DNA from 2 places in the Leptolyngbya sp. FACHB-541 genome. Region 2 is predicted to be linked to the other one. Evidence: riboswitches for the same ligand, from Rfam matches in the RefSeq annotation. Region 2 holds a riboswitch; the other holds the start of a gene.
What was found. A riboswitch is a leader RNA that binds a small molecule or an ion and turns the genes downstream of it on or off. The one in region 2 is predicted to bind cyclic di-AMP.
Positions count from the first base shown of each region.

Region 1: it holds a riboswitch for cyclic di-AMP, as region 2 does, so the genes downstream of both, ntrB (nitrate ABC transporter permease) here and H6G00_RS28730 (photosystem II S4 domain protein) in region 2, are expected to answer to the same signal.

Region 1 is NZ_JACJPC010000112.1:24,573-28,989, reverse strand. It holds gene H6G00_RS24555 (ABC transporter substrate-binding protein) at 1-1,298, opposite strand, end outside; gene H6G00_RS36270 (hypothetical protein) at 1,297-1,428, shown strand; gene ntrB (nitrate ABC transporter permease) at 1,437-2,288, opposite strand; cyclic di-AMP (ydaO/yuaA leader) riboswitch at 2,426-2,607, opposite strand; gene plsY (glycerol-3-phosphate 1-O-acyltransferase PlsY) at 2,791-3,471, shown strand; gene H6G00_RS24540 (ATP-binding protein) at 3,489-4,417, opposite strand, start outside.
Region 2 is NZ_JACJPC010000131.1:2,456-6,872, forward strand. It holds gene prmA (50S ribosomal protein L11 methyltransferase) at 272-1,159, shown strand; gene H6G00_RS28730 (photosystem II S4 domain protein) at 1,229-2,008, opposite strand; gene H6G00_RS36325 (hypothetical protein) at 2,070-2,195, shown strand; cyclic di-AMP (ydaO/yuaA leader) riboswitch at 2,377-2,532, opposite strand; cyclic di-AMP (ydaO/yuaA leader) riboswitch at 2,846-2,987, shown strand; gene H6G00_RS28735 (universal stress protein) at 3,200-3,838, shown strand; gene H6G00_RS28740 (YkgJ family cysteine cluster protein) at 3,867-4,417, shown strand, end outside.

The DNA of each region.
Region 1 (4,417 bases), on a different contig from region 2:
CTCCAAGCTTGTCTAGCCAGTTCTTCCGCATTTCTAGGAAATTCTGAAATTTGTCCCCATCGGGTAGCCTGGGTCATAAGCCAAATGCTTTGCGACTGCCAGAGAAACGTAGAGTGATCATTGGGTACCGTAGAAACGGTCGAAGGCATATCGAAGAAGATAGTTGTCTCGTCAGGCGCTTCGACTAGCCGCTCTTTTTCATCAAACCCGCCGTAGTTGTAGTTCCCCAGGATGGCAGCTCCCGTGAATTTGGTAACACAGTCAGGCAAAGAGCCAATGTTGTCTTCAGTAATGGCTGGGGGTGCCTGGCAGGTTTTGGGTTTGGCAGCCGTGTAGGAGATACCTGTGATGATTTGAGCAACCTCTTGGCGGTTGTCAGGATTGCTGCAATATTGACAGGCTTCAATCATGGCCTTGACCAATGAGCGATAGGTTTTGGGGTTTTCTTCGATGAAGGACTCCATTACTCCCAACACACGGTCTGGGTGCCCCTGCCAAATTTCTCGCCCCTGGGCAAAGGTGAAACCAACGCCTTCGTTGCCGCTGATAGCGCGGGTGTTCCAGGGTTCTGCCACCATGTAGCCTTCCATTGCACCGATGCGAATGTTGGAAACCATTTGGGGCGGCGGCGTAATGATGATACGAAACTCATCTAGCGGATTTATCCCTGCTGCTGCTGACAGATAGCGAATGAAGTATTCATAAATGGCAGAACTAAGGACGACTGCCCAAACTCGCCGTTCTGGAGGCAGGCTACCAAAATGTCGGCGAAAGTCCTGACCAAAAGTTTCCAGGTCACCGTTGTATTCTTGCCAGGGACGCAAGCCACTCTCCCACATCGCCTTGTTCATGGTCATGGCGTTGCCGTGACGGTGAATCGTCATGGCGGCACACAGCGGCGCGTGACGTGCGCCTTCGGCTCCACTGCGGGCGTTGGTGACTGCACCAGAGACGACAGGTGCGGCATCGAGGCGACCAAAGATGATGCCATCGCGGGAGGTGGCCCAGCTTGCTTCCCGGTTCATCTTGACGTTTAGCCCATATTTGTGGAAGAAGCCTTTTTCGTGGGCGATCGCAAATGGCGCACAGTCATTGACCGGGACATAGCCAATAGTCAGATTTGGCTTTTCTAACGTACCGGGATCAACAACCTGATCGATCGCTTGGGCCGCGGGAGTGAGGATGTTTGAACTGGTGCTACCTGTGGCGCAGGAAGCTAGTGCCAATCCGGTTGCGGTCGCGCCAAATCGTTTGAGAAATCTCCGCCGACTCCAGGGGTTATCAAAAAGAGTAGTCATGCTCGGCCCTCTTGCTGGGTATGGGGTGACGCAAAAAGTAGCTAAAGTTCAGAATTTCTGGTTGCCTGTAGAGCAGTTTTTCTGCTTGGTCAAAACGGTCAAGAAGCTCGTTCCACAGATTGATTTGTAGCCAAAGGATTAGGTTTGGGAGATAGGACGATGCGTTACCCAAACTTGGATTCTGCTGACGAAGTAATCTAAAACCAGTCCTGTAACCCCAATTACAACTACTGCCAGAAATACAGAACTTAGGTTGAGTCGATTCCAGGAATCCCAAACGAAGAAGCCAATGCCGATGCCACCTGTCAACATCTCGACTGCGACGATGACTAACCAGGCAATCCCTAAACTGATCCGCAGCCCGGTGAAAATGTAGGGCAAGCTGGCTGGCAGAATAATTTTAATGACTTGTCTCCAGCGAGGCATTTCTAGCACTCGTGCGACGTTAATGTAGTCTTTAGAAACGCTAGATACGCCCAAAGCTGTGTTAATGATGGTGGGCCAGAGTGACGTAATGAAAATAACAAAAATGGCGGAAGGGTTTGCCAGATTAAAGATAGCAAGGGCGATCGGCAGCCAAGCCAGTGGGGAAACGGGCTTGAGGATTTGAATAATCGGGTTTAGCGCTAGCATGGCTTGCCTTGACATACCAATCAGGAAGCCAACGGGGATGGCAACCAGGGCACCCAGCCCAAACCCAATCAGGACCCGGCGCAGGCTTGCTGCTAGCAACCAGCCAATTCCTAAGTTCCCTGGTCCACGTCGGTAGAAAGGATGCAGGATGTAATCAAGGTTTGCAACCAGGGCTTGCCAGGGAGTAGGCATGAGTTCGCTTCGGAAGATTGCAATAATCCACCACAGCAGAATGAGTCCTGCAAACCCCAATATTGGTAGCAGCACAGAGTCTCGCACTAGTGCTGGGCGAAGCGATCGCCGCCACGTTGCTTGAGCAGCGACAAGAATGACCTGAATGTTGAATTGCAGCAGCATGGAATCCTCCTGAGAGTGCGAGAGGCGATCGCAGACTAAGAAACGCTGTGCCACTCCGATTCGAGCGCACAAAAAAGCGTCCCTTGCATACACATGAGGACACTGAAGTATCTAGCAGTAGTAAAAATGCTGATTCTTCAGTCTCCTCTCAATGCCGACGGAGTTAGCTGACGGGCGAGGACTGAGAGGTGTCCCTCATTGAAGATGGAGGATGAAGATCAAGGGAAAAATGATCATCCCTAAACCCGAAAACCCTACATCAAGCAATGATAAGCCCCAAAATTTGGTTCCTCCGTTCTGAACTTTGCTTGTGACTGATCGCAAACAAACATAAGCCCAGATTAGGCTGACTTACTTATTCGATTTCCAAATAAGGTAACACTGCCCTTTAGGCTCGTCAATGCATCTTTTGACAGACCGAAACAAAAGCCTGTGACAGCACGGTAAACTGATGGTGCAACACTGTTTGATTTTGCTTTTGCTTTGAGTGAGGCTTGTCCTAATGGCGACGTGGGCAATGTGGGGCGGTATCGTAGTGGTCGTGGCTTACTTGCTGGGCGCTATTCCCACGGGCTACTGGATTGGGCGATTGAAAGGAATTGACATTCGGCAGCATGGGTCTGGCTCGACGGGTGCGACAAATGTTTTGCGAACGCTAGGTAAACTGCCAGCGCTGGCAGTGCTGCTGATTGATGTGTTGAAGGGAGTGGGGGCGATCGCCTTCACGCGTTGGCTCTATACATTGCCAGCGGTGGTTGCTACGACTCCCGCATCGATTGATCTAGAAATCTGGGTGCCCTGGGCGGTAACAATCGCTGGATTGCTTGCCATCTTTGGACACAGCAAATCAATCTGGATTGGCTTTAGCGGCGGCAAATCAGTTGCAGCAGGGCTAGGTGTTTTGTTGGCGATGTCGTGGATGGTCGGGTTGGGCGCACTGGCAGCCTTTGGGGTCGTGTTGGCGCTGTTTAGAATTGTGTCCTTGGGATCGATTGTGGCGGCGATCGCAGGCTGTGTTCTCATCGTGGCACTGAATCAGCCTTTGCCCTATCAGCTGTTGGCGATCGCAGGTGGGCTTTATGTCATTTGGCGGCACCGCAGCAACATTCAGCGATTGATGGCAGGCACAGAACCTCGCATCGGGAAGAAGCTGCAAGAGTCAGAAGACGTGGTGGTTCAGTAACGCAAAGCATCCCGGGCTCAAACGCACTTAATCTGACTGACTACTGCTGCCACCAGTGCAGTGGGCTCAACTGGCTTAGGTAGCTGAAGCTGGAAGCCTGCATCTAGCAATTGCTTGCGATCATCATCTTCTCTGTCATAAGCAGTTAAGGCGATCGCCGGAAGGTGAGCGTGCTTTGCGGTAGTTGGGATCAAGTTTGGGCGCTCTGATTCGATTTCCCGTACCTGACGAATTAGCGCATAGCCATCCTGTTCTGGCATTCTCACGTCGCTGATTAAAATATCGGGCTGCGACTGTTGAATCACTTGCAAAGCTTCATTGGCTGAGGTGACTGTCTTGACGTTTGCGCCAGCATCCTTCAGCACAACAGCTATCCATTCACGGTTGTCTGCTTCATCATCAACTACTAAAACTTGCAAACCCAGGAGGGGATGAAAGGGTGAGAGGTTGGAAGGGTAAATTTCTTCCCATCCTCTGACTTCCTCTTTGTTTACCAGCAAAGGCAAAGTGACTGTGAAAGTGGCTCCTTGCCCTTCGCCTGGGCTGTCTGCTTCAACCGTTCCTCCGTGTATTTCTACCAATTGACGCACGATCGCCAGTCCTAAACCTAATCCGCCGTGACACCGAGTGGTGGCCTGTTCTGCCTGACGAAAGCGATCAAAAACGTAAGGCAGAAAATTTGAACGAATGCCTTCCCCAGTATCGCTTACAGTAATCACAGCGTTAGTGGCAATGCGCTCTAGTCGAACTTCAATTAGTCCGTGTTGAGGCGTGAACTTGGTGCTGTTAGCAAGCAAATTCCAAACGATCTGCTGGAGGCGATCGCCATCTCCCAATACGAAAGTGGCTGATTCATCTAATACTGTCCGAATCTGAATATTTTTAGCCGTGAAAGCAGGCTGTGCAGACTTGATCGCTGCTTGAATCACTGACACCAGATTGATAG
Region 2 (4,417 bases):
AGTTTTAGACCTGGTTTACGAATTTTGAATTAGGTTTTTGAGTTTTACAGCCATTCTCCAATAGGTAAGCCATAGCGTAGGGGCAGTTCGCGAACTGCCCTTACAGGGGTTTGTGGTTTATCCAAGTGAAAATGTCTGTAAATTAGGTTTTCAACTTCAGAATTAGGTTTTTGAGTTTTGAATCAAGTTTTTAAACTCAAAAAGCTTTAAGAGCAGTGCAAGGACAGGGCTGAAATACAATGGGTAAGTAACTCAGTTTAAGGCAGCAACCTTGGCAAGTAGCTGGTGGGAAATTCAGATTCTCTGTGATCCGGTTTTGGAAGATTTGGTGTTTTGGCGGCTGGAGGTGTTTGGCTGTCGGGGTACCTCCAGCGAGATTAAGGGGCATTCCTGCCTAATCAAGGCTTATCTGCCGCAAATGCAGGCGCAGTTGCTAGATTTGGCGGCTTTGTCGCTGCTGTTGCGACAGGATGCGCTGTGTGCCGAGTTGCCGATTCCTGCAATGCAGTGGCATTTGATTGAGGAGGAAGATTGGTCTAGCAGTTGGAAGGATCATTGGCAGCCTCAAGAGGTGGGCGATCGCCTGCTGATCAATCCTGCTTGGTTGCCCAATCCTGAGGCTAGCGATCGCAAGATTTTGCGGCTCGATCCGGGGGTTGCCTTTGGCACTGGGGCACACGCCACTACGCAGCTTTGCCTTGAGTCTTTAGAGATGCGTTTGGGTGAGCCAGGTAGTGCCGTGATTGCAGATATTGGCTGCGGCTCTGGCATTCTCTCGATTGGCGCACTGTTGCTCGGTGCAAAACAAATTTATGCGGTTGACAATGACCCCTTGGCGGTGATGTCTACCGAAAGCAACCGCGAACTAAATCAAATTGAGCCACACCGTTTAGTTGCGGTTGAGGGCAGCATTGAGCGACTGCCAGAGCTTACGTCTGAGCCATTAGACGGAATTCTCTGCAACATTTTGGCGGAAGTGATCATTGATTTAATTCCGCAAATGGAAGCGATCGTCAAACCCACCACCTGGGGAATTTTCAGCGGCATTTTGCTTGACCAGGTAAAACCCGTCGCTGACACGCTGGAGCAAAGCGGCTGGATTGTTGCAACACTCTGGCGCAGGAAGGATTGGTGCTGTTTGAATGTACGGCGTTCTTAACGCTATGGAGTGTGTGAATGCATCTGATGAGAAGTGCATTCACACTTTTTAGATTCAGACAAAACGAGTTTAGACAAAACGAGTCAACTGCACCCGATAGCGTTCCTTCTTCGTTACAGCGACTTCACCAATTTCCAATCGCCCTTTTCCCCGAATCGCGACCAGGTCGCCCGATTTAAGCTGATGGCTGGGCTGGGTAACGTCCTTCCAGTTGACCCGCACATCTCCGCCACTAATCATTTCAGCCATTTTGCTGCGTGACATGCCAAACCCGGCAGAGGCAACCGCATCTAGCCGCAAAGAAGCTTCTACGGTCGTCAGTTCTTTCTTTTTGGGTTCCCGGATTTTCAGTTCGCTCAGGTCAATCTGCCGTGTTTTGACGGGAACTGAGCGTACCTGCGTCAGACTCATTTCCAGAAATTCGACCAGTTCAGGAACGACGATCGCCTGTCCACCCCGTTCTCCCAAAACAATGATGTCGCCCACCTTGTCGCGCACCAGTCCCGTGCCTAGCAGCGCACCCAAAAAGTCGCGATGAGTCGCTGAGTCAAACAGAAAGTTTCCGGCAATGTCTAGCGCGGCGATCGCCACCTGAGACTGATCTAAAGGAATTTCAGGACGAGCGATCGCCACACGCTGACGTTCGGCTTGCGGATAGCCTCCCCAAGCCAGCAGTTGCACCTCGGTCAGCCGTGCAAACATTTGCTGCACTTCAGCTAACTCAGGCGGCGAAAGAAAATCGGTACAGACCACCTCCCAGGTTTTGATAGCCTGATCTGCCTGGTCAATGACCCGTGCAGCGCTGTCTCGATTTTCGATTCCCTGAAGCAGTTCTTCTCTAGGCAGCATAATTGAGCGATCGCCTTAAAGCTCTAATTTTAATACTGTTACAGCTACAGCGTTTTTCTAGATGAATAACACACAGGTAAGGGCGAACCGCCGTTCGCCCCTACAGCGATTTGTTCTAAGAATTGCATCTTCCAAAGAAAAAGGGGCGCACCGCAAAGCGATCGCCCCTCACGCTGGTCAAACTTGACTTGAGCAACAGACTTCGTCAGGCAGCAGCTTATAGACTACTGCTCAGTTCTCTACCTGACTCAGCCCGACAGACGCAGGAAAAACCCCGCTGCTCAAACGTTTGAACAGACACAGCAATGGTGCTGAAGCCTGTTCAGGATCATGATTAGATCGGTGCATTGTGAAAAAATGCTGACCTTTCAATCTCCCCTCAATGCCGACGAAGTTAGCTGACGGGCTAGGACTGAGAGATGTCCTTCTCAATTAACCTCAGAGATAAGCCCCAAATTTGGTTCCTCCGTTCCAGGAAGTGCGTTAAAGAAAATCGCAAGACCCGGATTAAGCTGACCTATTCAGTTTGATGACAGGATAGCCTCTAGTTAGATACTTCGTCAACCCAATGTGTTGAATATGTATTGAATAGCCCGAATATGTAATCTAAAAGACAATTGCAGATCGAGATAGATTGGCGATCGCTAATTGGCTCAAACGCCTCAGCCATAAGGCATCTACCGCAAGATAGTTAGAAGCTCACCCGAAACATGTTAATTTATCAAACGTTGTATGAGTTGCCATGGGCATTTGCCCAAAAATCTCGTACTCTAAATGAGTGGTGAATGCTTCTGTAGATTCACGCACGTTTGGTTCTATTTCAGTTCTGTTTTAGTAGTTGAGTGGGAGCCTAATCCAAACCTATTGGTAGGTTTGAAGCGGAGGAACCAATTGTTTATCGGGGCTAATCTCAATATGAGAGAGACACCTTCCAGTCTTAGCCCGTCAGCTAACTCCGTCGGCTTTGGAAGGAGAACTCAAGGATTTGACTAAGCTATCTGTAGAAGTGGTCGTTTAGGCTTACAAGGTTGTAAAACCGGGAGTATTCCTAAACTTGCTAATACAGCTAGAGTCGCTGGAGTCTCCTCAAGTAGGGTGTTTCTGTTTGGATCAAGTCTATCCAGATGGGTACAGTCCTTCTTTCCTGACCCACCTCTCATTTCTAGTTCACTTCGTGGAGAGGTCAAAGCTGTGAAAATCAAACCGATGTTAGCTCGTCTGCAAGGTACGCTAGGTCAACGCAACCTGGTCGAGCAAATGCTGCTGTTACCAGAGCCAGAAGTGTCTGCGGCAGCTAATTTTCAGTCGCAGGAGCTAGCTCAAGAGTCGATTAATCTGATGGTTGGCTATACGGGTTCTCCTTGCAGCCAAACGGCTCTAGATCTGACTTTTTGGATGGCGCACCAAACTCGTTTAGCAACTCAAAAGCAAGTAACGGTGCATGTGGTTTATGTAGTCGATGAGGTTGCAACCCTAACCAAAACAACTCGATCGAACTCTAAAGGAAATGGTGGGAGACAATTGCTGCATGCTTCCAAGACAGAGCGTTCTAGTACCGCAACGTTGACCCGTCCTGAAACTCCCTTTGAGCAGGCAGACCGGATTCTTTGGCAGGCTCGGTGCCTAGCTGAGGAATGGCGCGGATCACTAAATACTCACTTGCGGATTGGGAATTGCGCCGAGGAGTTAAAGCAGGTGGCGATCGCCGAATCTGCTGATGTCCTTGTTTTGGGTTGCCGTTCTGTTCGCCATCCTCTAATTTCGCAATGGTCCAAAGGGTTTCCCTGCGCGGTTTTAGGAATTCCGGCGATCGCCAATCTAGATTTGTAGCTACACCTCTTCCTGCATTGCAAGAAGTATGGCGAAGGAAACAGCGATAGACGAAATTGCTAAACAAGTCATAGATCTGTACGAACAGATTGATCAGCAGACCGGCGCATTTCAGGCAGCTACTCAGCTTCACTGTCCCGCGGGCTGTGGTCGCTGCTGCGAAAATCCTCATGTAGAAGCTACCCCTCTAGAGATGGTGCCGTTGGCAGTGGAGCTATTTCGGCAAGGTGAAGCAGCGAAATGGCTGGAGAAGTCGGCTGAAGTGAATGAAACGAATGCCTGCCTCTTTTACGAGCCTGATTTGGACGTACCCGGAAATGGGCGCTGTCAAGTTTATCTCTGGCGACCGTCCATTTGCAGGTTATTTGGTTATGCAACGGTGGCAGATCGAGAGGGTCAGCCTAGGTTTGCTGCCTGTATGCGCCACAAAGCAGATATTCCAGAAGTCGTGGCAACGGTTCAAGAGGCGATCGCCAATGGTTTACCTGCTCCCAGTTTTGCAATGTCCCAGCAAATTGCTCACCTGGCTCCCCATTTGAGTGGTGAGCGAATGCCGCTCAATCAAGCGCTCACCATAGC